DNA from 3 places in the Kitasatospora sp. NPDC048545 genome. Region 1 is predicted to be linked to each of the others. Evidence: riboswitches for the same ligand, from Rfam matches in the RefSeq annotation. Region 1 holds a riboswitch; each other region holds the start of a gene.
The links. A riboswitch is a leader RNA that binds a small molecule or an ion and turns the genes downstream of it on or off. The one in region 1 is predicted to bind cyclic di-AMP.

Region 1 (9,536 bases):
CGGATCACGGTCAACGGAACCGGCCCACGCTCCACGGGGAACCGGCTCACGCTCGACGAACCGACACACGCCCGGCGAACCCGGCCCGCACCCTTCGCGGACGGTCGCCCGGCAGAGTCGACGCACGGTCAACGGACACGGTCAACGGAGTCGGCCCGCTCCCCGCGGAACGGCCGCAGACGAGGAGCCCCGCACATGCCGCGACAGGACATCCCGGGGGCGACCCGCCCGGGTCCTCCCCCGACGGCCGTGTGCGTGGGCGAGTCGATGGCCGTCCTGCTCCCGGACCGCCCGGGCCCGCTGGAGTCGGTGGCGAACTTCCGGCTCTCCGTCGGCGGCGCCGAGTCCAACGTGGCCGGCGCACTGGCCGCACTCGGCGTGCCGACCGCCTGGATCAGCCGGGTCGGCGCGGACGGCTTCGGCCGGCGGCTGCTCGCCGAGGTCGCCGCCCGCGGCGTGGACGTCTCGGCGGTCGCGGTCGACCCGCACCGCCCGACCGGCCTCTACCTCAAAGAGGTCGGCGGCACCACCGGCCACGACCACGACCTCGGCCCCGGCCGCAGCCGGCTGCACTACCACCGGCGCGGCTCCGCGGCCGCGGCGCTCTCCCCCGCGCTGCTCGCCGACCCGGCCGCCGCCCCGCTGCTGGCCGACGCCCGCCTCCTGCACCTGTCCGGCATCACCGCCGCCCTCTCCGACGACTGCCTCGCCCTGCTGCGCGCCCTGCTGGCCGACCGCCGCCCGGGCCGGCTGGTCAGCTTCGACCTCAACTGGCGCCCGTCGCTCTGGCGCGACCGCGACCCGTCGGTGCTGCCGCCGCTGCTGGACGCCGCCGACCTGCTGCTGCTCGGCGCCGACGAGGCGCAGGCCGCCTTCGGCACCGGCGACCCCGTCGCACTGCGCCGCCGCTTCCCGACGCCCGCCACCCTCGTGGTCAAGGACGCCGACCGGCACGTCACCGCCCTGGAGCGGGACGGCACGACGGTCACCGAACCGGCCCTCGCCGTCGAGGTGGTGGAGGCCACCGGCGCGGGCGACGCCTTCGCGGCCGGCTACCTGGCCGGCACCGTCCGGGGCCTGGACCAGCGCCGCCGGCTGCGGCTCGGCCACCTGAGCGCGGCCTGCGCGCTGACCGCCCACGGCGACCAGGCCGAACTGCCGCCCGCCGCCGTGGTGTCGGCCCTGCTCGACGCCTCCCCCGCGGACTGGGCCGCCACCCGGGTCAGCGCGGACGGCATCACCGGCCCCGCCCTCACCCCCGACCGCGCACGGGCCAGCGACCCCGCGCAGGCCCGCCACGGCGCACGGACCGGCGGCCCCACCCCCGCCGACGACGCCCACGGCGCCGGTGACCGGACGCCGGGCCCCCGCCCGGGCCCGGGCACAATGAGCGGGAACCCCAGCCCTCGAAGCGGAGCACGATGAGCCAGACCGTCACCCGCGCCCTGCGCATCCTCGCCCAACTCGGCGAGGGCGAACGCTCCCTCGACCAGCTCGCCGAGGTGCTCGGCGTCCACAAGACCACCGTGCTCCGACTGCTCCAGAGCCTCGAAGAGGAACGGTTCGTCTACCGCGACGCGGCCTACCGCTACCACCTGGGCGCCGGCCTCTTCGCCCTCTCCGGCCTGGCACTGGAGCAGCGCGGCATCCGCCGGATCGCCGCCCCCCACCTGGCCGAGCTGAACGCCGCCACCGGTCAGACCGTGCACCTGGCCGCCTACGAGGGCGGCGAGGTGGTCTACATCGACAAGTTCGACTCCCGCCACCCGGTCAGGATGTACTCCCGGATCGGCCTGCGCGCCGCCCTGCACAGCGCGGCCGTGTCCAAGGTGCTGCTGGCCGACCTGCCCCTGCCGGAGCGGCGCAGGGTGGTGGCCGGGATCGACTTCACCCCGCACACCGAACACACCCTCACCACGCCCGAGGCGCTGCTCGCCGAGCTGGAGAAGGTCGCCGCCCAGGGCTGGGCGCAGGACCACGCGGAGCACGAGGCCTTCATCAACTGCGTCGCCGCACCGATCCGGGACGCCAGCGGCCGGGTCGTCGCCGCCGCGTCCATCTCCGTCCCGGACGTCGTCCTCCCGTACGAGCAGGTGCTGGACCTCCTCCCGCAGCTGCTCGCCACCGCCCGCACCGTCTCGGCCGACTGCGGCCGCCCCGAACACCGCTGACGAACCGTCACGAGATCCGAGGAGTCCCATGCCCCCCGAGCAGTCCCCGATCGGCGAGAAGACCGAGATCCGCACCGAGGGCGCCCCGGCCCCCGCCTGGACCTTCTCCCAGGGCGTGCGCAAGGGCCCGATCCTGCAGGTCTCCGGGCAGGGCCCGCAGGACCCGGCGACGGGCGAGTACCTCCACCACGGCGACGTGAAGGCGCAGACCCGGCGCACCCTGGAGAACGTCAAGGCCGTCGTCGAGGCCGGCGGCGCCACGATCGAGGACGTGGTGATGTTCCGCGTGTACCTCACCAAGCGCGCCGACTTCCCACTGATGAACGAGGCCTACGCCGAGTTCATCGAGGAGAACATCGAGCCCGGTGGAGTGAAGCCCTGCCGCACCACCGTCTTCGTCGAGCTCCCGCAGGAGCCGATGCTGGTCGAGATCGACGCCCAGGCCGTCGTCGCCTGACACCGCGCCGCCCGACGTGCCGAAGGGCCCGGACCGCCCGTCCGGGCCCTTCGGCACGTCCCGGCGCCTGCTTGCCGAACCCCAACCGCGAACATTAGGTTAGGCTCACCTAACTATCTGGAGGTCCGTCCATGAGCCAGCCCACCGGCGACACCGAGGTCCCCGAGCCCACCACCGCCGAACGGATCCAGAGCCTGCTCAGCACGACCTCCTCGCTCGCCGTCCGCGCCCTGGGCGAACACCACGACCTCGACACTCCGGTCTCCGCCCACGGCTCCCGCCTGCGGATGCGCGCCCCGCTGGACGCCCCGCTCACCGTGGCCGCCGCCCACGCCACCGACGGCCTCGCCGTCGTCCTCGACGTCACCGACGTCTCCCCCGTCGCCGTCCGGGACCGCGTCCGCGGCCGGCTCACCCTGGCCGGCCGGCTGCGACTGGCGCACCTCGCCGACGACGGCCTCAGCGTCCACCTGCGCGTGGACGTCGCCCACGCCGTCCTCGCCACCCCGTACGGCACCGGAGCGGTCACCGCCGCCGACCTCTCCCTCGCCGGCCCCGACCCGATGGCCCGCCACGAGGCCGCGATGCTCACCCACTTCGCGGACGACCACGCCGACGCGATCGAGGTCCTCACCCGCCTCCTCGACCCCGCGCTACTCGCCCGGAACCCGGACGTCCGCCCGCTCGCCCTGGACCGCCACGGCCTGGTGCTGCGCCTGGACCACCCCGACGGCCACCGCGACGTCCGCCTGGTCTTCCCCGAACCGGCCCGCGACACCGAGGACTTCGGCCACCGGATGCACGACCTGCTGGCCGCCGCCCAGTACGGCCTGCCGGCCCACCGCGGCTGACCGGACACCCCGCGACCGCTCGCCAGACGAAGCCGGCCCGCCGCCCCTCACCCGACGACCCTCGCCCAACGGCCCTCACCCGACGACGCGGAACCGCCCGAGCCCGGCCGCCGGAGCACCGAACTCCCCACCTGTTCCAGCGCGTTCGGCAGACCCGTCGCCCACCCGCGATCCCCGGCCGACTCACCACCCGCGCAACGAAACCGCCGACGCCGCCGGCCTCGACAACGGCCCGCCCCGCATCGAACCGCCCCGCGCCCCTGCCGCCCCGCCTCCCGGAAGGTCACGCACCCGGAACGTCGCGCCCCGGAAACGGCAGCGCCCCGGAAACGGCAGCGGCCGGCCCGGCTCGCGAGGGAGGTGAATCCCGCGAGCCGGGCCGGCCTGGGCGTGTCCCGCGCCCATGTCCACTGCACGGCGATCATCCGGTCGAGCGGTCACCCGACATGACCATCCCGGAGGACCGATTCGCTCCGCAGCAGTGGTGGTTCCTGAAACCCTGGACCTGATCCCCGGAGGGTCAGAGCGCGACGCCGTGCGCGCGCAGGTAGGTGACCGGGTTGATGTCCGAGCCGTACTCCGAGCCGGTGCGGATCTCGAAGTGCAGGTGCGGGCCGGTCACGTTGCCGGTGGCGCCGGAGAGGCCGATCTGCTGGCCGACGGTGACGGTCTGACCGATCTTCACGCCGATCACCGAGAGGTGCGCGTACTGGGCGTAGTGGCCGTCGGCGAGCTTGATCTCGACCTCGTTGCCGTAGGCGCCGCCGTTGCCGGCCTTGACCACGACGCCGTTGGCGACGGCGCGCAGCGGGGTACCGGTGGAGGCGACGAAGTCCTGGCCGGTGTGGTGGCCGGAGGCCCACATCGAGCCGGCCACACCGTAGGCCTCGCCCAGCACCGGGTTGGCCAGCGGCGCGACGAAGCCGGAGGTGGCGGCGACCGGAGCGGCGGTCACGGCCGTGGCCGGAGCGGCGGTCTGAACCTGGGTCTGCACCGGGGCGGCGGGCTTGGCGGCCTCGGTCTTGACCGTGACCTGGGTCTGCGGCTTCACGGGGGCAACCGGGGCGGCCGGCTTGGCCGGGGCAGCGTCCGCGGACGGCGCGGCGGCCGGCGCGGCGGCGTGGCCGGCGAGGGTGAGCTGCTGACCCGGGAAGATCAGGTTCGGGTTGGCGCCGACGACCGAGCGGTTCTGCTCGTACAGCGCGTGCCAGCCACCCTCGACGTTCTTGACGTCGGCAATCTTGGACAGGGTGTCACCACTGACGACGCGGTAGCTCTCGGACGTGGCGGCCGCGGCGGCCGGAGCAGCCGGAGCGGCCTTCTCGACCGGCTTGGCGGCGGCGACAGGCGCGACGGCGGCGGGCGCGGCCGGGGCAGCGGGGGCGGTGTGGGCCTGGGCGCTCATCGCGGTGACGAGCGGGAGGGCGAAGGAGACACCGGTGACGGCGGTGGCGATGCCGATGCGGGCGGCGCGGGGCAGGACGATACGACGAGCCTGAGCAGGCATGGAAGTTTCCTCTCCGACGCCTGCGAGGTGAGCTGTCGGGTTCGGGCTGGAGTTGCCCGGCCGCATGCGCGGCTTCACCCCGAGCCGGCCCTGGACGCCCGCGCCCTGAGGCGCGAACTCCGGTCCGGCGACTTACCTGTGGGTCCCCCGCTCCTGCCGTACAGAGTTCAGATCGAACCGCCGGGCAGCGGCAGGACTCGGCGTTCCACCCGGCGGATCCGTCCGGACTGGCCGGGCGGTCGCTGAACTAAAACCCATCCGTTCGGGTGAAGCAATGTCGATCTCTTGAAGCCGCAACGATCCCCCCTGGGTCCGGTGACCCTCCGGATGATCCCCAGTACGGTGCGTACACCATCCATTCACCCCGAGCCACTGATCCGCGACCCTGCGCCGAAGTCGGCCACACCGCGCAGCCGACCGCTCACACAGCGCCCCCGCCGCCGACACGCCACCGGTGAGCCTTGTCACGTACGCCCCACGGGGCGCAGGATCAGGCCGTGGCCACCTCCGAGGCCGGCACCCTGCGCCTGGGCACCGCGCAGGGTCGCTGGGTACTACTGGCGACGGTGCTCGGCTCCAGCATGGCGATGCTCGACGGCACCGTGGTGAACGTCGCCCTGCCCCGGATCGGCGCCGACCTCGGCGCCTCCCTGGCGTCCCTGCAATGGACGCTGAACTCCTATCTGCTCACCCTGGCGGGCCTGATCCTGCTCGGCGGCGCGCTCGGCGACCGGTACGGCAGGCGCCGGGTCTTCCTGATCGGCGTGGTCTGGTTCGCCGCCGCCTCCGCGGCCTGCGCCGTCGCACCGAACATCCAGGTACTGATCGCCGCCCGCGCCGTCCAGGGCATCGGCGGGGCGCTGCTCACCCCCGGCTCGCTCGCCATGCTCCAGGCGGTCTTCCACCCCGACGACCGATCGACGGCGGTCGGCCTGTGGTCCGGCCTCGGCGGGGTGTCGGCCGCGGTCGGCCCCTTCCTCGGCGGCTGGCTGGTGGACGGCCCCGGCTGGCGCTGGATCTTCCTGCTGAACCTGCCGCTCGCGGCGGCCGTGATCGCGGTCTCCACCCGGTCCGTGCCGGAGAGCCGGGACGAGAGCGCCTCCGGCCGCTTCGACGCGCTCGGCGCGGTCCTCGCCGCGCTCGCCCTCGGCGCGATCACCTACGCCCTGACCGCCGCCGGCGAGGGCGTGTCCGCCGCGGTCTGGATCAGCGGCGTGCTCGGCGTGGTGCTCGGCGCCGCCTTCGTGGTCGTCGAACGCCGCACGCCCGAGCCGATGCTGCCGCTCGGACTGTTCTCCTCCCGGCTGTTCACCGCCGTGAACCTGGTCACCCTCTGCGTGTACGCGGCGTTCAGCGGCGTCTTCTTCCTGCTGGTGGTGCAGCTGCAGATCGTCGCCGGGTTCTCCCCGCTGGCCTCCGGCTTCGCGCTGGTGCCGATCACCGTGCTGATGCTGGCGCTGTCGGCGCGCGCCGGGCGCCTGGGGAAGCGGATCGGCCCGCGGATCCCGCTCACCGTCGGCCCGCTGCTGTGCGCCGCCGGCGTGCTGCTGATGCTGCGGATCGGCGCCGACTCCTCCTACTGGGCGGACGTGCTGCCCGCCGTCACGGTGATGGGCTGCGGGATGACCCTGCTGGTCGCACCGCTGACGGCCACCGTGCTGGCCGCCGTCGAGGTCCGGCACGCGGGCATCGCGAGCGGGGTCAACAACGCCGCCGCCCGGGCGGCCGGTCTGCTCGCGGTGGCCGCGCTACCGGCGCTGGCCGGACTGAGCGGCGACGCCTACCGGGTGCCGGCCGAGGTCGACGCCGCCTTCCACACCGCGATGCTGATCTGCGCGGGCCTGCTGGCCGGCGGCGGGCTGATCGCCTTCGCCACCGTCCGCGGCAACGTGCTCGACCCCGAGGACCACCCGGTGGCCGAGCCGGACTGCGAGTGGAACTGCGGCACCACTCCGCCGCTCGACCCGGGCCACGTCCGCACGCACGAGGGCCCTGCCACCGGTCCGGCGGCAGGGCCCTCGCCCGAGAGCTGACGCTGCGTCACATCATCGGTGCGTCAACGGATGCGGCACCTCAGAGGATGTCGCCCGGCGCGTACTTGGCGGCCTCGGGGTAGGCGGCCGCGACGGCCTCCACCCGGCGGACCACCTCGGCGACCTGGGCGCCGGCCGCACCGGTGAAGGAGAGCTTGTCGGCCAGCAGCGCGTCCAGCGCGGCCCGGTCGAGCGGGATCCGCTCGTCGGCGGCCAGGCGGTCCAGCAGCTCGTTCTCCCGGGCGCCCGCGCGCATCGCCAGCGCGGAGGCGACGGCGTGCTCCTTGATGACCTCGTGCCCGGTCTCCCGGCCGACACCCGCGCGCACCGCGCCCATCAGCACCTTGGTGGTGGCGAGGAACGGCAGGTAGCGGTCCAGCTCGGCCTCGATCACGGCGGGGAAGGCGCCGAACTCGTCGAGGACGGTCAGGAAGGTCTCCAGCAGGCCGTCGAAGGCGAAGAAGGCGTCCGGCAGCGCGACCCGGCGCACCACCGAGCAGGAGACGTCGCCCTCGTTCCACTGGTCGCCGGCCAGCTCGCCGGTCATCGAGGCGTAGCCGCGCAGGATGACGGCCAGGCCGTTGACGCGCTCGCAGGAGCGGGTGTTCATCTTGTGCGGCATCGCGGAGGAGCCGACCTGGCCCTCCTTGAAGCCCTCCGTGACCAGCTCGTGGCCGGCCATCAGGCGGATGGTCTTGGCCAGGCTGGACGGCGCGGCGGCGAGCTGGACGAGGGCGGTGAGCACCTCGAAGTCCAGCGAGCGCGGGTAGACCTGGCCGACGCTGGTCAGCACGTTCTCGAAGCCGAGGTGCCCGGCGACCCGGCGCTCCAGCTCGGCCAGCTTCTCGGTGTCGCCGCCGAGCAGGTCCAGCATGTCCTGGGCGGTGCCGACCGGGCCCTTGATCCCGCGCAGCGGGTAGCGGGCGATCAGCTCCTCCAGGCGGCGGAAGGCGACCAGCAGCTCGTCGGTGATCGACGCGAAGCGCTTGCCCAGGGTGGTGGCCTGCGCGGCCACGTTGTGCGAACGGCCGGCCATGACCAGCTCGGAGTGCTGGGCGGACAGCTTGGCCAGGCGGACCAGGACGGCCACGGTGCGGTCGCGCACGTGCTCCAGCGACTGGCGGATCTGCAGCTGCTCGACGTTCTCGGTCAGATCGCGGGAGGTCATCCCCTTGTGGATCTGCTCGTGGCCGGCGAGCTCGCTGAACTCCTCGATACGGGCCTTCACGTCGTGGCGGGTGACCCGCTCACGGGCGGCGATCGAGCCGAGGTCGACCTGGTCGATCACCCGCTCGTAGTCGGCGACGGCGGTGGCCGGCACCTCGACGCCGAGGTCCTGCTGGGCCTTCAGGACGGCGAGCCACAGGTGGCGCTCAAGGACCACCTTGTGCTCGGGGGACCACAGCTGGGCCAGGGTCGCCGAGGCGTACCGGGAGGCCAGGACATTGGGGATCTGGGGCTTCGCGCTCACGCTTCGCAAGAGTAACAGCCGAGGTCACGCCGAACGTCGGCGGATGGGGTAGGCTCGGTCGATTGAGCGCCCACTAGAAGGACTGCCACAACCTTCTCACCGCAAGGATACCACATCGATGAACGAACTTCCAGCGACCGCGGGGCACTCCGGCGACGCCCTCGCCGAGGCCCTGCACACCGAGCAGGCCCGACTCACCACCCTCTACGCCCGGCTGGACACCGTCCGCGAACGGGCTCACCGCACCGCCGACGGCGCCCACGACGGCGCCGGGCCCGGCGGCACCCACCAGGCCCGGCTGGAACGCGCGGTGCGCGCCCGCGAAGCCGCCCGCCACGCCGCCCGGCTCGACGCCGTCGAACGCGGCCTCTGCTTCGGCCGCCTCGACGAGCGCGACGGCACCGTCCACTACATCGGCCGCACCGGCCTGACCGACGAGGCGTACGAACCCCTGCTGCTCGACTGGCGCGCCCCCGCCGCCCGCCCCTTCTACACCGCCACCCCCGCCGACCCGGGCCCCGTCGTCCGCCGCCGCCACCTGCACACCCGCGGCCGCACCCTCACCGGCCTGGACGACGAGGCGCTCGACCTCGCCGGACCGGACGACTCCGGCCGGCGCGGGCTCGTCGGCGAGGCCGCCCTGCTCGCCGCCCTCGGCCGCGAACGCACCGGCCGGATGGGCAGCGCCGTCGCCACCATCCAGACCGAGCAGGACCGGGTGATCCGCTCCCCGCTGCGCGGCGCGCTCGTCGTCCAGGGCGGGCCCGGCACCGGCAAGACCCTCACCGCCCTGCACCGCGCCGCCTACCTGCTGTTCACCCACCGCGCCGCGCTGGAGCGCCGCGGCGTCCTGGTGATCGGTCCCAACCCGGGCTTCCTGCGGTACATCGACGAGGTGCTGCCCGCCCTCGGCGAGGCCGAGGTGGTGCTGCGCACCGTCGGCGAACTCCTCCCCGGCATCACCGCCACCGGCAGCGACGCCCCCGCCGCGGCCGTCGCCAAGGGCGGCCCCTGGATGGCCGGAGTCCTCCGCCGCGCCCTCGCCG
Region 2 (9,536 bases), on a different contig from region 1:
GCCGTTCGCCTCGACGTTCATGCTCAGCTCCGACAAGTACACGCTGGCCGTCGGCCTGCAGACCTTCGTCAGCGAGCACGACGCGCAGTGGAACCTGATGGCCGCGACCGCGGTGCTGATCGCGATCCCGTCCGCGGCCTTCTTCTACCTGGTGCAGCGCCACCTGGTCACCGGTCTGACCGCCGGCGCCTCCAAGTCGTGACGCCTGCCGCGGCACACCCCGCGCGCAAGGCCCCCCGCTCCTCCGATCCCCGAGGGATACCGTCCATGACCCAGAACCTGGCCGACACCTCCCGGCCTGCCGCCGACACCGCTCACGAGGCGAACGTCGGCGCGTCCAGAGGCTGGTGGCGGGACGCGGTCATCTACCAGGTGTACCCGCGCAGCTTCGCCGACTCCAACGGCGACGGCATGGGTGACCTGCCCGGCATCCGCAGCCGCCTGCCGTACCTGCGCGACCTCGGCGTGGACGCGGTCTGGCTCTCGCCGTTCTACGCCTCGCCGCAGGCGGACGCGGGCTACGACGTCGCCGACTACCGCGCGGTGGACCCGATGTTCGGGACCCTGCTGGACGCCGACGCCCTCATCCGGGACGCCCACGGCCTGGGGCTGCGGATCATCGTCGACCTGGTCCCCAACCACTCCTCGGACCAGCACGAGTGGTTCCAGCGCGCCCTGCGCGAGGGCCCCGGTTCCCCGCTGCGCGACCGCTACCACTTCCTCCCCGGCAAGGGCGAGGAGGGCGAACTGCCGCCCAACGACTGGGAGTCCATCTTCGGCGGCCCGGCCTGGACGCGCACCGAGAACCCGGACGGCACCCCCGGCGACTGGTACCTGCACCTGTTCGCCCCCGAGCAGCCCGACTTCAACTGGGACAACCCGGCGGTCGCCGACGAGTTCCGCTCGATCCTGCGGTTCTGGCTCGACATGGGCGTGGACGGCTTCCGTATCGACGTCGCCCACGGCCTGGTCAAGGCCCCCGGCCTGCCCGACCTCGGCGGCTCCGACCAGCTCAAGCTGCTCGGCAACGACGTCATGCCGTTCTTCGACCAGGACGGCGTGCACGAGATCTACCGCAGCTGGCGCAGGATTCTCGACGAGTACCCGGGCCAGCGGATCGGCGTCGCCGAGGCCTGGACCCCGACCGTCCAGCGCACCGCCAACTACGTCCGCCCGGACGAGCTGCACCAGGCCTTCAACTTCCAGTACCTGGGCACCGACTGGGACGCCGCCGCGCTGCGCGAGGTGATCGACCTCTCGCTCGACTCGATGCGCCCGGTCGACGCCCCCACCACCTGGGTGCTGTCCAACCACGACGTCACCCGGCACGCCACCCGCTTCGCCAACGAGCCCGGCCTCGGCACCCAGATCCGCACGGCCGGCGACCGCGAGCTCGGCCTGCGCCGCGCCCGCGCCGCCACCCTGCTGATGCTCGCGCTGCCCGGCTCCGCGTACGTCTACCAGGGCGAGGAACTCGGCCTGCCCGACGTCACCGACCTGCCCGACGAGGTGCGCCAGGACCCGTCGTTCTTCCGCCAGGCCGGGCAGGACGGGTACCGCGACGGCTGCCGCGTCCCGATCCCGTGGTCCGGCACCGAGGCCCCGTACGGTTTCGGACCGGCGGCCGGCGGGCCGTCCTGGCTGCCGCAGCCGGCCTCCTGGGCGGAGCTGAGCGTCGAGGCGCAGACCGGCGACCCGACGTCCACCCTGGAGCTCTACCGCAGCGCGCTGGCCGTCCGCCGGGCGCAGGCCGACCTCGGCGCCGGCACCGGGGTCGAGTGGCTGGACGGCCCCGAGGGCACCCTCGCCTTCCGCCGCGGCTCCTTCGTCTGCACCGTGAACACCACCGGCGAGCCGGTGCGGATCGCGGCCCCGGGCACGCTGCTGCTCGCCTCGACCGACCTCGTGGTGGACGGCGGCGAGACGGTACTCGCTCCGGACAGCACCGGCTGGTGGGCGGTCTGACGTGGTTGCAATAGGCTCTGGGACCGTGACTACGGCGCGACTCTCAGACATCGCGGCACAGGCGGGGGTCAGCGAAGCCACCGTCTCCCGCGTGCTCAACGGCAAGGCGAACGTCTCCGCCACCACCCGGCAGACCGTGCTGGCGGCGCTCGACGTGCTCGGGTACGAGCGGCCGACCCGGCTGCGCCAGCGCAGCGCCGGACTGATCGGGCTGATCACACCGGAGTTGAGCAACCCGATCTTTCCCGCGTTGGCGCAGGTGATCGAGCAGACGCTCAGCCGGCACGGCTACACGCCGGTGCTGTGCACCCAGACCCCGGGCGGATCCACCGAGGACGAACTGGTGGAGATGCTGGTCGACCGGGGGGTGGCGGGCATCGTCTTCGTCTCAGGGCTGCACGCCGACAGCACGGCCGACCACGACCGCTACGCGCGGCTGGCCGGGCGCGGGGTGCCGTTCGTGCTGATCAACGGCTTCAGCGAGAAGATCGACGCGCCGTTCATCTCGCCGGACGACCGGGCCGCGATGTGGATGGCCGTCCAGCACCTCGCCGAACTCGGCCACGAGCGGATCGGGCTGGCCGTCGGGCAGCGCCGGTACGTGCCCGTGCTGCGCAAGATAGAAGGCTTCACGGCGGCGATGCGGGAGGTGTTCGGGCGCACTCAGGAAGAGGCCGAGGAGCTCGTCCACCACACGTTGTTCAGCGTGGAGGGCGGGCACGCGGCGGCCGGAGCGCTGCTCGACAAGGGCTGTACGGCGATCGTGTGCGGGAGCGACATGATGGCGCTCGGGGCGATCCGGGCGGTGCGCCGGCGCGGACTGTCGGTGCCGCAGGACGTGTCGGTGGTCGGCTTCGACGACTCGCCGCTGATCGCCTTCACCGAGCCGCCGCTGACCACGATCCGCCAGCCGGTCGAGGCGATGGCCACGGCGGCGGTGGACGCGCTGCTGGAGGAGGTCGGCGGGAACGCCGTCCAGCGCGGCGAGTTCATGTTCCAGCCGGAACTGGTGATGCGCGGATCCACGGGGGCCTGCGCACGCTGAGCGCCGGTCGCAGGGCCGACGGAAGGGCCCCGGAGAGCCAGTCGCTCCCCGGGGCCCTTCGGCGTGCGCCCGGTCAGCCTTGCCGGGCGGTGGGGCGGTCGGAGGTGGGGCGGTGGCCGTCGGCCGCGTCGCCGGTACGGGTCTCGGTGCGGCGGCTGCGGGCCGGGCAGTCGCGCAGGACCAGTTCGACGACGTCCTGCGGGTTCCCGGCGCCGGAGAGCATCGTCGCGTCGATCGCGCGGTTCGCGTCGAGTGTGAGGGTGGCACGGGCCATGTGACTTCTCCTCGGGTGCGGAGCGGCAGCACGCCCGTCGGGGCGGGGTTTCACCACGGGGATACGCCGGAACCCCCGGGGAGAGGGACCAGACTCTCTCCGGGGGTGGCGGGTGGTCGGCGTTCGGGCGGACCGCCGAGAGGTGACAGATGACAGCTGACAGATGTTGAAATCTGTCAGCTGTCATCTGTTACACGTCAACTGTTACGTGTCGGCTGTCGGCTGGTACCCGTCGGCCGTCAGCCGGTTCGTCGTGCTCAGACCCGGCCGGCGAAGTCCGGGGCCCAGTTGGCGATGGTCTGCTCGCGCACGCCCGAACTCGGGTTGGCGGCCTCGACGTACTTGCCGCCGCCGACGTAGATCGCGACGTGGTAGACGCCCGAGTCCTGGCCGTTGTTGGACCAGAACAGGAGGTCGCCCGGCTGCAGGCTGTCCAGCGAGACGTGGGTGCTGGCGGCGGCCTGGTCGGCGGCGACGCGCGGGACGGAGACGCCGGCGGCGCGCAGCGCGGCCTGGGTCAGGCCGGAGCAGTCCCAGCCGCCGTTGCCGGTGCCGCCGTAGACGTAGGCCTGGCCGACCTTGGACTCGGCGAAAGAGACCGCGGCGGCCATGCTGCCGGTGGCGGCCGGGGCCGGGGCCGGGGCCGGGGCCGCGGCCTGGGTCTGGGTCTGGGCGGCCGGCTTGGCGTTCACGGAACCGCCGTTCGTGGACTGGCCGGACTTCTGCGAGCGGTTGAACCAGGTGAAGTCCGAGCCGGACTTGTCGGTGGAGGCCGACTTCGGGCCCTGGGCGTGGTCGCCGAAGGACAGGTGCTGGCCCGGGTAGATGCTGTCCGGACCGTCGGTCAGGGTGCCGCGGTTGAGCTCGTACAGCCGCTGCCAGCCGCCCTGGACGTGGTTCTTGTCGGCGATCGAGGACAGCCAGTCGCCCGCGACCACGGTGTAGTCGCCGTCCTGGGCCCACTGCTGGTGCTTCTGGGTCCAGTTGCCGGTGGCGGAGTCGGTGGTGGCGTTGGCGTCGTCCTGGGCGGGAGCGGCGGGCTTGGCGGCGGGGGCCTGGGCAGGCTTGGCAGCCGGGGCCGCGGCGGCCGGGGCGGCCGGCTTGGCGGCGGCCGAGGTGTCGACGGCAGCCGGGGCGCCGCCCTTGGTCAGGCCGGCCTGGACCGAGCACACCGGCCAGGCGCCGGGGCCCTGCGAGGCGAGGACCTTCTCGGCGACGGCGATCTGCTGGTCCTTGGTGGCCAGGTTGGCCTGCGAGGCGTACGAGGTGCCACCGAAGGCGGCCCAGGTGCTGGAGGTGAACTGCAGGCCGCCGTAGAAGCCGTTGCCGGTGTTGATGGCCCAGTTGCCGCCGCTCTCGCACTGGGCGACCTTGTCCCAGGTGGCGACGGAGGCGGCGGAGGCGGTGCCGGAGACGAGGCACGGGACGGTGAGGCCGACGCCCGCGACGCCGATGGCGGCGATCACGCGGCGGGTGCGGCTGGACAGGCGGGTGCCGTTGGTGGGCAGCATGAAGACGTGGTCCTCTCCCACGCCTGCGAGGTGAGCTGTCGGATTCGGGCTGGAGTTGCCCGGCCGCGCTTGGCGCGGCTTCACCCCTAGCCCTGAACCGTTCCGGGAACGGTCCGGGGCGACTTACCTGTGGGTCCCCCGCTCCTGCCGTGGTGCGTTTTCGCGCTGCCAGGACATCCGACGGCAGGACTCGGCGTCGCGGATGAACTGGGTCCGTGTGGTCACGAACGGGGAGCACGTTAAGCAGACTTAAGTTCAAACTGCAAACAGCTGTGACGCCCATCACGGTTTAGTGGGAACTGCCAAAATGGCGCGTATCCATGATCGTAAATGATCGTTTTTCGGCAATCGCGTTGCGGATATCCACAACTGGCTCGGTTTCAGGAATCGCGTGACGGTGCGTCGAGGTGCGCGGTGGCGCATCGGTCGAGTCGGGGGAGTGGCCGGAGTTCGAGCGCTGATGAGTGTGCTCCCCTTTTCCTTGCAAATGACGCAAGAACGGACAATCTCCATCATTGCCGCGTAGCTCCGTTAACCCCCGAAGGTTCCTGTGGCCACTGAAACTCCCGTAACCTCCACAATCGTCACAACCCCCACAAATCTCCTGTGGGGGCGCGAGGGTACGGCGAAGGGCCCGGAACGAAATCCGTTCCGGGCCCCGTGTGCGCGCCGGCGGGCGCGCGGTGTCGCTTACTGTCCGGCAGGCCCCTCGGCGGCCGCGTGGGCCCGTCGGGTGCCCTCTGCGGCCCCCTCGGCCTCGGCGGCGGCAGCCGCCTCCGCCTCGGCCCGCGCCAGCTCCTCCGGGGAGGGCGCGGGCAGCGCGGCCAGGTAGGTGGAGGCGATCAGCTGGCCGACGGTCGGGTACGCGCCCAGCGGCGCCGCCGACGGGCAGCCGGTCTCCTCGGCCGCGGTGGCGAGCAGCTCGGAGTCGGCCTCCGGCCCGATCACCAGCGGGGCCAGCGCCGGGCGCTGCGCGCCGGTCTCCCTGAGGTGGTTGACGGCCGCGGCCACCGAGCCGGGCACGTCGAGCGCGGCGGCCACGACCGGGATGGCCAGCCGGGCGGCCAGCAGCACGCCGGTGATGCCGGCCGCGGCGGCGGCGTCCTCGCCGCCGACGGTGGTCAGGACCACGCCGTCGGCGGCGGTCGCGATGGCGAACAGACGGGCTCGGTCGGCGCGCGCCAGTCCGGCCTCGGACAGTCGCACGTGCACGGCCTCGGCCAGGAGCGGGTGCGGGCCCAGTGCGTCGGTGACGGGCGCGCCGTACTCGGCAGCGAGTGCGTGGAGTTCGGGCAGGAAACCGTGCGGTCCGGGCACCAGCGGCACCAGGACGGGCATCGGCAGCCCGGCCTCGGCGGCCGTGGCCAGGAGTTCGGCGACGGTGCGCTCCTCGCCGCCCTCACCCTCGGCGGACTCGCCGGGGAGGTATCCGGCCGTGGCCTGGACGCCGTTCTGCTCGCTGCGGACGATCGAGAGCAGTTCCTCGACGACCGAGCGGGACTCGGGCCCGGCGGTCGCGGGTACGGCGAGCACCAGGGCCGGGGCGCCGGAGGGAATCTCGGGGCGCTCGGGACGACGGTGGCGCCCCCGCGCACGGGAGCCTGGAGTGCGGACGGGCAGTGGCGCGCCCGGGATGGCTGCGGTGCTCATGCCGGAGATCGTAGGACATCGGCCCGTCCGGCCTGCAGTCGGCTGCCGTACGGGTTTCGCGCAGCGGCGGTGCGGACCCGGTGTCCTCGGTGGGCCGGTCCGGGCGGTTTGCCCGCAATCCGGACATTCTTCGCCCAACCCCCGTGCGGGCGCGGGCCATTGCCTTGACGTACGCCGCGAGGCGCTGCGTTGCACCCGCGGTGCGTGAGATGTCTCACAGCCCGGAGGTCGCCTGACGGAGGGTCACGGCGGCGCGACTCCCGGCATTCGAAGATCAACATTCAGGGGGGATTCGCTCACGGCCGGTTATCGCGACCCCGACGATTCAGTCGGCTATGTCCGTTTACGTACCGTCAGGAGAAGGCCCCGTGAAGAGTTCGGGGCCGCCGGTGAAAGGCCTCGTGCACCTGCAATGTCCCGTGCTGATGCACGTGCACTGCAGCTATCATCGCGTCAAGTGAGGCGTTGTGCCGGACCGGTACGGGGCCGGTCCGTTCGTTCGGCGGTGCCGGGGGCGCCGCGCTGGACAACAACTCCGGAGCTCTTCGGGAGACTTCTATGCACGACTCGCAGGACACTCACGGCTCGCACGACACCTACAACGGGATGGCCGCGGCCGATCTCCGGGGAGTGGTCTGGCAGAAGAGCCGGCACAGCAACTCCCAGGGCAACTGCGTCGAGTTCGCGGCCCTGCCGGGCGGCGACGTGGCGATGCGCAACTCGCGCTTCCCGGACGGTCCGGCGCTCATCTACACCCGGGCCGAGATCGCCGCCCTGCTGCTGGGGGCCAAGGACGGGGAGTTCGACCACCTGGCGGTCTGACCAGCCGTCCTGTTTCACCATCGGGGGGCCGTCGTGGGTGCCGACACCACGACGGCCTTTGTCTTTTCCGCAGCCGTTTCCGCCACCGTTTTCGGAGCCGCCCCGAACGGGGCCGTTTCCGCCACCTTTTCCGGAACTGCCGTAATCGGGGCCGTTGCTTCCGGAGCCGCCGTAATCGGGGCCGCTGCTTCCGGAACTGCCGTAATCGGGGCCGTTGCTTTCGGGACCGCCGTAATCGGGGCCGTTGCTTCCGGTGCTGCCACAGCGGGGGGCGCGGTGGACACCGCCGCCCTCGGGGCCGCCGGCCGGGATCGACCACCGGCGGGGCCTGGTGCAAGCACCCGGGGCGTGGTCCTCCCGGGGTTTCCCTCGACCTGCCGCTGAGTGGTCCGTCCGACCCGCTGTCGGGTCTGACGTCCGGTCCGTCACCGGTCCTGCCGTCCGCGGCGCTGCCACCGCCGGGGCCGTCGTCCTGGCCGTTGCCGGGCACGCCGTTCGGCGTGCCACCGGAGCGGGTGCCGGTTGTGCCCTCCGACCAGGCACCGGGCGGGCCGTACGCCGCCCGGCGCTAGGCCGAGCGCCGGTGCCGTCCACCGATGTCGACCGGTCCGCCGAGCGCCTCCAGCGCCGGGCGTCCGCCGATCTCCGGGTGTCCGTCGAGCGGGCCGACCGCCGGCTCCGCCTCGAACATCGCCCAGACGACCTTGCCGCTGCCCAGCGGGTGCCAGCCCCAGGAGCGGCTGAAGGACTCCACCAGGTGCAGTCCGCGGCCGGATTCGGCGACGAAGTCCGCCTCCCGGGCCACCGGGCCGATGCTGCTCGGGTCGCTCACCGCGCAGACCACCTGGGGTGCGCGGTGCACCAGGCTTATTCGGATCGGCAGCCGACCGTCCGGGGTCGGCTGTGTGGGAAAGTCATACTCGCCCTGGGCGCCGCCCGACGGGTCGGGCCGTGCGCCGATCGCATGCCGGAGCGCGTTGGTCACTAGTTCCGAGGCCACCAGCGCGACGTCGTCGAACAGCTCCGGCAGTCCCCAGCGCTGGAGCGTGGTCCGGGCGAAGTCGCGCGCGGTTCTGACGGCTTCGAAGCGAGGAGCGAGCGTACAGGTGACCACATGGGGGTCAACCGCCAAAGCCGTACCGGTGCCCATGAAGAGCTCCTCCCATAAGGGGGCGGACACGGCTGGACCCGCCGGGGTCATGCCGGTCACCTCCGACTCGCTCGGCCGCACGGCCGCCCCCTCGACCACACGCGCGCGCACTCGAACGCCCGATGGCGCGGGGGACGCCGTCGGGCCGGTGCACGGAGTCGCGCGTGGGGTCGACGCGGAGCCCGCGGGATTGCCAGGGATGTGCAGGTGCACGTGCACCATGGTGGTGTGCGCTCACTGCAGATGCAAGAGTCGATTCACGTGCAGTCGCACTATTGGCATATGCAAGCGCCGGATGCACGTGCATCCTGGTGTGCGGAGTGCAGAACTGATAGGAACATCCGTCAGTATCGGCACCGTGAGCGCTCAACTGATGGCAGACTGTGCGCTGTTTGCCCTAGGTGGAGGTTTCGACCGCATGACCACAGTTCAGCCGGGCGGCGGCTCGATGGTCCGCCGGATCCTCCTCGGCTCGCAGTTGCGTCGCCTGCGTGAGGCGCGCGGCATCACCCGTGAGGACGCGGGCTACGCGATCCGGGCCTCCGAGTCCAAGATCAGCCGCATGGAACTCGGCCGCGTCAGCTTCAAGGAGCGCGACGTCGCCGACCTGCTCAGCCTGTACGGCGTCGACGACGGGATGGAGCGGGAGGCCCTGCTCGGCCTGGTCCGCGAAGCCAACAAGTCCGGGTGGTGGCACAGCTTCAACGACGTGCTGCCGGGCTGGTTCCAGACCTACGTCGGACTGGAGGAGGCCGCTCAGCTGATCCGCACCTACGAGGTGCAGTTCATCCCCGGGCTGCTGCAGTCCGAGGAGTACGCACGGGCGGTTTTCGGCCAGAGTCGGCCGGTCATCAGCGAGGAGGAGGTCGAGCGGCGGGTCAGCCTCCGGCTGCGCCGCCAGAAGCTGCTGGCCGAGGGTGGCAGCCCGCGCCTGTGGGCGGTCATCGACGAGGCCGCGCTGCGCCGGCCGGTCGGCGGGCCCAAGGTGATGCGCGGTCAGGTGCAGTACCTGATCGACGTCGCCGAGCAGGCCAACGTGGTGATCCAGGTCATGCCGTTCCGCTTCGGCGCGCACGCGGGCGAGTCCGGGGCGTTCACGATCCTGCGCTTCCCGGAGCA
Region 3 (9,536 bases), on a different contig from region 1:
GAACGTGCGCCGGAGCACTACCCTGCTGAGCAGCAACGATCCGCACAGTGCCCGGGTTCCCGCGCGTTATTTCGATTTTCAAACCTCGGGCGAGCCCTGACCTGCGATCCAGCGGGCCCGGCGACCGGGAAGCCTTCGGTCCCACAATTCGGACGTAGCGGGCGAGCAGGTGTGACGAATGACCCTATCGCCATGTGAAGAAATTCACGAACTTTCTCGCACGCACCCGGGCGCGCCCCGGCCCCGGCTCCCCGGAAGGGGCGCCAGGGCCGGTCGGGTAAGCCCCGCAGCGGGTCAGGAGGCGATACCCCAGGCGATCCCGTCCAGGATGTCGTGCTCGCTCACGACCACCTCGGCGGCACCGGTCCGCTCCATGATCTCCAGCAGTTCCAGCGCCCCGGCCGCGATCACGTCCACCCGGCCCGGGTGCATCGACGGGATGGCCGCGCGCTCGGCGTGGGTCGCGGCCAGCAGCTCGCGCGCGATCCCGGCGACGCGCTCCCGGCTGACCCGCGAGTGGTGGATCGCCTCCGAGTCGTAGCCCGGCAGCCCCTGGGCGATCGCGGACACCGTGGTGACCGTCCCGGCCAGGCCCACCAGGGTGGCCGCGCCGGTCAGCGGGACGACCTCCTCGGCCTTGTCCAGCTCAGCCCGCACGTGCGCCCGCGCCAGCGCGATCTGCTCCTCGGAGGGCAGCTCGGCGCCGTCGAAGTGCCGCTCGGTGAGACGCACGCAGCCGATGTCCACCGAGCGGGCCGCCTGCACGTCGTCCGTGCCGAGCACGAACTCGGTCGAACCGCCGCCGAGGTCGAAGACCAGGTACGGGGCCGGGAACCGGCCGCCGGTCAACTCCTTGGTGGCGCCCAGGAAGGACAGTCGCGCCTCCTCCTCGCCGCTCACCACCTCGGGCTCGACGCCCAGGACGTCGCGCACGCCCTTGACGTACTCGTCGCTGTTCTCCGCGTCCCGGGAGGCGCTGGTGGCGACGAAGCGGACCCGCTCCGGGCCGACGCCGAAGCCGGAGATGATCTCCTGGTACTCCCGGCAGGCCGCGAAGGTGCGGGCCAGCGCGTCCGGGTGCAGCCGGCCGGTCCGGTCCACGCCCTGGCCCAGCCGGTTGACGATCATCCGGCGGTCGAGGTCGGTGATCTCCCCGGTCTCCGGGTCCAGGTCGGCAACCAGCAGCCGGATCGAGTTGGTGCCGCAGTCGATCGCGGCCACCCGGGTCATGGTCACCGCGACTCCTGCTGCCCGTCGGCGTCCGCGGCCGTCGCGTCCTGCCCGGCGTCCTCCGCGGCGCGCTTCCTGGCGGCGCGCTCGGCGGTCTTCTGCTGCTTGGCGGCGATCACCGCCTCGTGGTCCTGGTCCTTGGCGCGGTTGCGGCCGACCCGCTCACCGGCGGCCTGCACCTCGGCCGGGGAGACGCACGGGCCCTTGGCCCACCAGGCCTCCAGCATGCCGATCGCCTCGTCGCCGAGCGGGTTGACGCCCTCTCCGGCCGCCAGCGAGTGGCCGACCAGCACGTGCAGGCACTTCACCCGGTCCGGCATGCCGCCGGCGCTCGGGAAGCCCTCCAGCACCTCGATCGCGTCGCGCCGGGCGATGTAGTCCTCGTGCGCCGCCTGGTAGGCCGCGGCCAGCTCCGGATCCTCGGCGAGCCGGGCGGTCTGGTCCTTCATCACGCCGTCCGCCTCCAGGGTGCCGATCAGCGAGGCGGCCTTGGGGCAGGTCAGGTAGTACAGCGTCGGGAACGGCGTGCCGTCCGGCAGCCGGGGTGCCGTCTCCACGACGTCCGGGTTCCCGCAGGGGCAGCGGTGCGCCACGCCGCGCAGGCCGCGCGGCACCCGGCCGAGCTGGGCGGCGATCGCCGCGACGTCGGCGTCGGAGACGGTGGGGTGGTTCTCAGTGGTCATGGGGGGAGGTGTCTCCAACGGAGGACGGCGGGAGCGGAAGGGGGGTGGAGGGGGCCGACGCGGCGGTGTCGGCGGCGTCGACCGAGTCCCAGATGCTGGCGTACCAGGGCTTGGCGGCGTTCGCCTGACCGGCTGCCGCGCCGGTGGCCGGGGCGCCGGCGGAGGAGGAGGGCTTGGCGGAGGTCTGGCCGGCCGGGTCGACCGCGATGTACGGGGTCTCCCCCGGCACCGCGTAGTGCAGCCGGGCGCGCGCCTGCGCCTTGACGTACTCCGGGTCCTGCCAGCGGGCCTTGTCCCGGCGCAGCTGCTCGACCTGCTGGCGCGCGTGGTCGGCCTTCGCCCGCTGGGCGGAGATCTCGGCGCGCTGGGAGATGAACTGCCGCGTCGGGTAGGCGAGGATCGCCACCAGCGAGCAGAGCACCAGGACGAGGACGGTCGCCCGGCTCGTGAACCGAGGCCGGGCCGCCAAGCCCGGGATCCTCCATCCTGCCATCTCCCGTATCCCCTCCTGGTCGCGACGGTGCCCCGCCGTCCACCCTACGGGGTGAACGGCGGGGCACCGGTCAGGCGTGCGCTGGCGCGGGTGCTCAGCCCTCGTGCTTGAAGCGCGGGAAGGCGCCGCGGCCGGCGTACTCGGCGGCGTCGTCGAGGATCTCCTCGATGCGCAGCAGCTGGTTGTACTTGGCGACGCGCTCGGAGCGGGCCGGGGCACCGGTCTTGATCTGGCCGCAGTTGGTGGCGACGGCCAGGTCGGCGATGGTGACGTCCTCGGTCTCGCCGGAGCGGTGCGACATCATGCAGCGGTAGCCGTTGCGCTGGGCCAGCTCGACGGCGTCCAGGGTCTCGGTCAGCGAACCGATCTGGTTCACCTTCACCAGCAGCGCATTGGCGGTGCCGGTCTCGATGCCCTTGGCCAGGCGGGCCGGGTTGGTGACGAACAGGTCGTCGCCGACCAGCTGGACCTTGTCGCCCAGCTTGACGGTCATGGCCTTCCAGCCGTCCCAGTCCGACTCGTCCAGCGGGTCCTCGATGGAGACCAGCGGGTAGGCGGCGACCAGCTCGGCGTAGTACTCGATGAGCTCGGCGGCCGACAGGGCCTTGCCCTCGAACTGGTAGGCGCCGTCCTTGTAGAACTCGGAGGCGGCGACGTCCAGGGCCAGCGCGATGTCGCGGCCGGGCACGTAGCCGGCCTTCTGGATGGCCTCGGTGATCAGGTCCAGGGCCTCGCGGTTGCTGTCCAGGTTCGGCGCGAAGCCGCCCTCGTCGCCGAGGCCGGTGGACAGGCCGCGCTCCTTCAGCACGCCCTTGAGGGTGTGGTAGACCTCGACGCCCCAGCGGACGGCCTCGGAGAAGGACTCCGCGCCGATCGGGGCGATCATGAACTCCTGGATGTCGACGTTGGAGTCCGCGTGCGAGCCGCCGTTGAGGATGTTCATCATCGGGACCGGCAGGACGTGCGCGTTCGGGCCGCCCAGGTAGCGGAACAGCGGCAGGTCGCTGGCCTCGGAGGCGGCGTGCGCCACGGCCAGCGAGACGCCCAGGATGGCGTTCGCGCCGAGCGAGGACTTGTCCGGGGTGGCGTCCAGGTCCAGCATGGCCTGGTCGATCAGGCGCTGCTCGGTGGCGTCGTAGCCGACCAGCTCCGGGCCGATCTGCTCGATGACGGCCAGGACGGCCTTCTCCACGCCCTTGCCGAAGTAGCGGTTCTTGTCACCGTCGCGCAGCTCCAGCGCCTCGAAGGCACCGGTGGAGGCACCCGAGGGGACAGCGGCACGACCCGTGCTGCCGTCGTCGAGGCCGACCTCGACCTCGACCGTGGGGTTGCCGCGGGAGTCGAGGATCTCACGGGCTACGACGACATCGATGGACGGCACGAGGCATCTCCTTGCGGAAGCAGGGTCCAACTGACGGTGGCGCTGTCAGCGGGACGATTGCGGAGTCGTTACGGACCAGAGCCTAACCGCCCGGGCTCCCGGGACCACGTCGGCCTCGGTCCCGTCTCAGCGTGTGGCCCCACTACCCACCGGTAGTTCACCTGCTTGTCCCAGCTTGTCCCACCGGACCGGGCGAATGCGGACGAAGGGGGCCGGCGGTGCCGACCCCCCTCTTCGCACCCCGGCACCGGGCCGGTGCCGGTGCGGACGGGCTCAGCCGAGGTGCAGGACCTGGCCGGGCATGATCAGGTCCGGGTCGCCGCCGACCGTGCCGCGGTTGCCGTCGTAGAGCGCGTGCCAGCCACCGGACACGCCCTGGGCGGTGGCGATCGACGACAGGGTGTCACCGGAGCGGACGGTGTAGTCGTGGCCGGTCTGCGCGGCCGGGGCCGGCTGGGCCGCGTGCTTGGGGGCGTACTGCTGCGCCGACTGGTCGACGGGCTTCTCGGCCCGGTCGGGCGCGGCGTGCTTCGGGGCCTGCTTCTGCGCGGGCTTCTCGACCGGCTTCTGCGCGGGCGTCTGCACCGGCTTCTCGACCGGCTTCTGGGCCTGGCGCTTGGGCGTCTGCTGCTGCGGGGCGGACTGGGGCTTGGCGTCCGAGGAGGTGTCGACGGACGCCGGGGCGCCGCCCTTGCTCAGGCCGGCCTTGACGGAGCAGACCGGCCAGGCGCCCGGGCCCTGCGCGGCGAGCACCTTCTCGGCGACCGAGATCTGCTGCCCCTTGCTGGCCTGGTTGGCCTGCGGCGCGTAGGCGGTGCCGCCGTACGCCTTCCACGTGCTGGAGGTGAACTGCAGGCCGCCGTAGAAGCCGTTGCCGGTGTTGATGCCCCAGTTGCCGCCGCTCTCGCACTGGGCGACGGCGTCCCAGGTGGAGGCGGGGGCGGCGGAGGCGCCGGTGGCGGTGAGGAGCGGCATCGCGAGTCCGACGCCGGCCACACCGGCGACGGCGATGGCCTTCTCGGTCTGAGTGCGACGACGGTGGCGGCCAGATCCAACGAACAGCATGAGGAGGTCCCTCTCCGCACGCCTGCGAGGTGAGCTGTCGGGTTCGGACCGGGAGGTGGCCCGGCCGCCGTGCGCGGACGATTCCGCTCGGGCGGCTTCACCCCAAGCCGTGGGGACGGCAACAAACCTGGTTCCCCCGCCCCTGCCCAGGGTCTGGTCGGTTTCCCGTGGCGCGGCGGGCAGGATTCGGCGTTCCGCGCACGAGGTCCGCAGCTGCGAACTCCAGGGAGACTAGACAGATCCTCAGACCGATCACAAGCTCATATCACCGATATCACACAGAAATTACGGCACGTGTCCGATCGCCTACCAACGGCGCCGCCATGTCTGGATTGATGGCCGTTCACACCCCGCCGGAAGGGCGTCGGGCGACGCTCCGCCAGTGCATCGCCCGCCGTTTCGTCACCTTGTGTCAGTTTGTCGGAGACGCGTAAGGGGAGTGCGGAGGCGTGTGCGGGGCGCGGCTCTCCGGACTGAATTCGACCGGGAGTTCCCGCAGTCCACGCATGATCAGGCCACCGCGCCACCGCAGATTCTCCGGACTTTCCGCGAGTTGCAGATCCGGCAGCCGGGAAAGCAGCGTCGCCAGCGCGGCACGCCCCTCCAGACGGGCCAGCGGAGCGCCGATGCAGTAGTGGATGCCGTGCCCGAACCCCAGGTGGGGATTGTCCTTCCGGGCCAGGTCCAGGGTGTTCTCGTCCGAGAACCGGGCCGGATCGCGGTCCGCGGCGGCCAGCACCACCAACACCGGATCACCCACCGGGATGTCCACCCCGCCGATGGTCAGCGGGCGCGTCGCGAACCGCCAGGTCGCCAGCTCCACCGGCCCGTCGTAGCGCAGGAGTTCCTCGATCCCCGTCTCCAGCAGCGCGCTCTCCCCGCGCGCCACCGACTCCTGCAGCGACCGGCGCTGCTCCGGGTTGCGCAGCAGCGCGTACGTCCCGTTGCCGATGAGGTTCACGGTCGTCTCGAAGCCCGCGAAGAGGAGGATGAAGGCCATCGCCGCGGCCTCGTTCTCGGTCAGGTGCTCACCGTGGTCGCTCGCCCGGATCAGACCCGAGATCAGGTCGTCCCCGAGGTCCGCCCGCTTGCGGTGGATCAGCTCCAGCAGGTACGCCCGCATCCGCTTCACCGCCCGGCCCACGCCGCCGCGTTGACCACCCCCGTGCCGGATCATCATCCCCGCCCAGTCGCGGAAGTCGTCCTGGTCCTCGGCCGGCACGCCCAGCATGTCGCAGATCGCGTAGATGGGGAGCGGGAAGGCGAACTCGTGGATCAGGTCCGCCGAACCGCGCTGCGCGAAGCCGTCGATCAGCCGGTCGGTGAGCTGCTGCACCCGCGGCTCGAACTCGGCCACCCGGCGCGGGGTGAACGCCTTCGACACCAGTCGGCGCAGCCGGGTGTGGTCCGGCGGGTCGATGTTCAGCAGGTGCGTCATCAGGTCCGCCTGCCGCTCCCCCGGGATGCCCACCCGGCCGGTGCGGTGCGCCTGCTCGCTGTGGTGCGCCGGGTTCTTCGACAACCGGCCGTCCGCGAGCGCCTGCCGGGCGTCCGCGTACCTCGTCACCAGCCAGGCCTCGACACCGCTCGGCAGCGTCGTGCGGTACACCGGGGCGTGCTCGCGCAGCCACGCGTAGGCGGGGTACGGGTCGGCGGCGAACTCCCAGGTGAACAGCTGCGGAGCGGCGGCGTCGGGCCGCACTCCCGCGGGCCGGGCGGGGTCGTCGGACGGCACTGCGGCGGACCGGGCGGAGTCGGGCTGAGCTGGCATGGGACGACCGTATCCGGTGGGTGCGCGCCCCCTTCCGCCGACGGCGCGCGACTCCCCCGACAACGGCGTGCGACGGGCGCGCCAACGCTCCGTGGACGACCCGTGGACGGTCCGTGGACAGCTCTTGGAAAGCTCTTGGCCGGACGGCGGGCGTGAGCCTGGTCACCTGAGGGGTAATCCCTGTTGCGGAGGGTCAGGAACTGCCTACGATCCTCCGCAGTACGCGTGGGCGCCGGTGCGGTGTCGCCCACAGGGAGGAGCAGGCCATGCGGGTCAGCGGGTCAGTCGTCGTCATCGCGGTACTCGACGGCGGGTCGGGCGCCGACCTCGCCCGCCGGTTCGCCGCGGCCGGCGCCGCCGGAATGCTGATCGCCGACCAGCACGTCGGCATCGCCGAGGACCTCGCCGCCGAACTCGACCGGACGGGCTGCCCCGTCGTCGGCGTGTCCGGCGACATCCGCCGCCCCAGCGACGTCGCCGCCCTCGTCGACACCGCCGAGAAGCACCTCGGACCGATCGACCTCTTCGCCGTCGCGGGCCCGGACGGCGAGCGCATCGTCTCCCTCGCCGACCTGCCCGACCACCTCGACCTGGAACGGCTCGCCGAACTCGTCGTCCTCGTCGGCGAGGCCATCGGGGAACTCGTCCCGCCGCAGCGGCACCCGGTCGAGACCGCCGCCCGGGCGGCCTGAGCACCCGGGGCCCAGCCCGGGCCCCCGGCCTCCGCCCGGCCCCGCCCGTCCGGCCTGTGCCCCGCCCTCCGGCAGGGCCGGAGCCCTACTCCGGCTTGAGGCCCTCGGCCGCGCGCACCGCGTCCCGGTACCCGCGCGCGGCCGAGCGCAGCGCCGCGTCCACGTCCACCCCTGCGTCGTGCGCCCGCTGCGCCACCGCCAGCAGCAGCCCGCCCGCCGACTCCGCGGTCAGCGCGTCCGGCAGCTCGTACGGCTCGTCCGGAACCCCCGTGAAGCCCGCCCGGCGCACCCGGGACACCAGCTTCGCCGCGTACGCCAGCGACGGCAGCCCGGCCGGCACACCGTCCAGCACCGACTCGCGGTCCGCCTTCTCCGCCGCCTTCAGCTGCTCCCAGTTCGCCTCCACCTCGGCGGCGCCACCGGCCTCGACGTCACCGAACACGTGCGGATGCCGGTACATCAGCTTCTCGACGATGTCACCGGCCACGTCGTCGACGGTGAACGGCTCCGTCGGGTGCTCCTCCGCGATCCGGGAGTGGAAGAACACCTGGAGCAGCACGTCGCCCAGTTCCTCGCGCAGCGTGTCCCGGTCCCCCTCCTCGATCGCCTCGACCAGCTCGTACGCCTCCTCGACCAGGTACTTCACCAGGCTCTCGTGCGTCTGCTCGGCGTCCCACGGGCAACCGCCCGGCGAGCGCAACCGGTCCATCACCGTCACCAGGTCCAGCAGCCGCGACCCCGGAAGGTCGTACGAACCCGGCAGCACCTCGATCTCCGGCACCTCACCCGCCCGCTCCACCGCCAGCCGCGCCAGCGCGTCGGTCAGCCCCGGATCCCCGTCCGGGCCGCCCAGCCACACCGTCGCCCCGGCCCCGGCCGGCTGCCCGGTCAGCAACCGCGCCAGCGCGGGCACCGACCCGGCCGGCGCCACCTCCACCGCGACCCCGGCCTGCCGCACCGCGGCCACCTGCGGATGCCCGTCGTCCCCCACCAGCACCCGCCCCGCCGACCGCAGCGCCTCCCACGCCGGCCACGCCAGCAAACCGGGAGCCACCCGGTGGGTGGTGGTCAGCAGAATCAACTTGGCGCCCGGAGCATTCGTCGTCACACTCCGAACCTACCCGCCCGCCACCACCCACCACGGCCGTCACCCCACCCTCCCCGACAGCCTCGGACAGGCCGCCCCGACGGCCTCGCCCGGCACGGGGACCCGCCGGCCGGGCCGACGTCCCATTCCCGAGCGCCACCGCCCGGGCCGGGGCACGCGCCGGAAGCGCCCGGTGCACCTGCCCGGCATCACCACCGCGGGCCGGGCCGAAGGCCTTGGCAGACCGGCATCCCCACACGGGCGGGACGTCGACCCCGCCGACTTCCTGCGCTCCCGGCGCCCGGCGCCCGGCACGCTCCACGAGGGCCGGCAGGCCGGCACAGCGCTCGGGGGTACGAAGGAGTACCGCCCCGCCCGTCTCCCCGCACGCCCGGGGTCGGCCCCACCGATGTCCCGCTCCCGAGCGCCTCCGCCCGGTCCCAGGGGCCCCTGCGGAGGAGAAGGCCCCCGGGGGATCGGCCCGCTCTCCGGCGGCGGGGCACTCGGCGACGGGTACGGAGGCCGCACCGGACGTCGGATCCGCCGACTTCCCGCTCCGGGCTCCGGGCTCCGGGCGCGGGCCGCGGGCCGCGGGTCAGCGGGGGGACGGGGGCCAGGGGGTGGGGTGGTGGGGGTGGAGGGTGGAGAGGGATTCGCGCAGGCGGCGGACGGTGGGGTGGTGGGGGCCGTCGCGGCGTTCGCGTTCGAGCAGCAGGGGAAGCAGCCACTGCCAGGCGTTCTGGGGGTCGCCGGTGGCGGCGAGGTGGAGGCCGATGCGCTCGCGGAGGTCGTAGCTGCGCTCGGGGTCGGTGTCGAGGCCGGATTCGAGGCGGGCCGTGTGGGCGACGAGGAGGGCCTGGTACTCGGCGAGGGCGTCGGCGCCGTGGCCGAGCCGGGCGAGGCAGATGGCGGCGCGGTAGCGGTGGTCGAGGCCTTGGGGGCCGTGCGGGCCGCCGTCGGCGGTGGCGGCGAGGCGGCGGTACTCGACGAGGGCCTGCTGGGGGTGGCCCTCGTGGAGGAGGGTGCGGGCATGGATGGTGCGGATGGTGCGCACCAGGGGTGCGGCGTCGCCGAGTTCGGCTTCGGCGCGGGGCAGCAGGTGGGCGGCGAGGCCGAGCACCTCGGTGTGGTGGC

Region 2: linked by a shared signal. The riboswitch ahead of AB0D10_RS02195 (transglycosylase family protein) and the one ahead of AB0D10_RS20265 (LysM peptidoglycan-binding domain-containing M23 family metallopeptidase) in region 1 are both predicted to bind cyclic di-AMP.
Region 3: linked by a shared signal. The riboswitch ahead of AB0D10_RS23090 (transglycosylase family protein) and the one ahead of AB0D10_RS20265 (LysM peptidoglycan-binding domain-containing M23 family metallopeptidase) in region 1 are both predicted to bind cyclic di-AMP.

The regions. Positions count from the first base shown of each region.
Region 1 is NZ_JBEZIQ010000020.1:35,956-45,491, reverse strand. It holds gene AB0D10_RS20285 (sugar kinase) at 196-1,425, shown strand; gene AB0D10_RS20280 (IclR family transcriptional regulator) at 1,422-2,171, shown strand; gene AB0D10_RS20275 (RidA family protein) at 2,200-2,628, shown strand; gene AB0D10_RS20270 (DUF2470 domain-containing protein) at 2,760-3,479, shown strand; gene AB0D10_RS20265 (LysM peptidoglycan-binding domain-containing M23 family metallopeptidase) at 4,000-4,986, opposite strand; cyclic di-AMP (ydaO/yuaA leader) riboswitch at 4,989-5,126, opposite strand; gene AB0D10_RS20260 (MFS transporter) at 5,484-7,019, shown strand; gene purB (adenylosuccinate lyase) at 7,060-8,490, opposite strand; gene AB0D10_RS20250 (ATP-binding domain-containing protein) at 8,609-9,536, shown strand, end outside.
Region 2 is NZ_JBEZIQ010000002.1:11,902-21,437, reverse strand. It holds gene AB0D10_RS02215 (carbohydrate ABC transporter permease) at 1-202, shown strand, start outside; gene AB0D10_RS02210 (glycoside hydrolase family 13 protein) at 268-1,965, shown strand; gene AB0D10_RS02205 (LacI family DNA-binding transcriptional regulator) at 1,991-3,010, shown strand; gene AB0D10_RS02200 (DUF2191 domain-containing protein) at 3,084-3,284, opposite strand; gene AB0D10_RS02195 (transglycosylase family protein) at 3,542-4,816, opposite strand; cyclic di-AMP (ydaO/yuaA leader) riboswitch at 4,803-4,960, opposite strand; gene AB0D10_RS02190 (hypothetical protein) at 5,486-6,445, opposite strand; gene AB0D10_RS02185 (DUF397 domain-containing protein) at 7,004-7,267, shown strand; gene AB0D10_RS02180 (ATP-binding protein) at 7,836-8,417, opposite strand; gene AB0D10_RS02175 (helix-turn-helix transcriptional regulator) at 8,836-9,536, shown strand, end outside.
Region 3 is NZ_JBEZIQ010000024.1:128,203-137,738, reverse strand. It holds gene AB0D10_RS23110 (Ppx/GppA phosphatase family protein) at 295-1,230, opposite strand; gene AB0D10_RS23105 (DUF501 domain-containing protein) at 1,233-1,931, opposite strand; gene AB0D10_RS23100 (septum formation initiator family protein) at 1,903-2,382, opposite strand; gene eno (phosphopyruvate hydratase) at 2,501-3,787, opposite strand; gene AB0D10_RS23090 (transglycosylase family protein) at 4,061-4,852, opposite strand; cyclic di-AMP (ydaO/yuaA leader) riboswitch at 4,858-5,021, opposite strand; gene AB0D10_RS23085 (cytochrome P450) at 5,265-6,623, opposite strand; gene AB0D10_RS23080 (SDR family NAD(P)-dependent oxidoreductase) at 6,890-7,315, shown strand; gene AB0D10_RS23075 (MazG family protein) at 7,401-8,423, opposite strand; gene AB0D10_RS23070 (serine/threonine-protein kinase) at 8,998-9,536, opposite strand, start outside.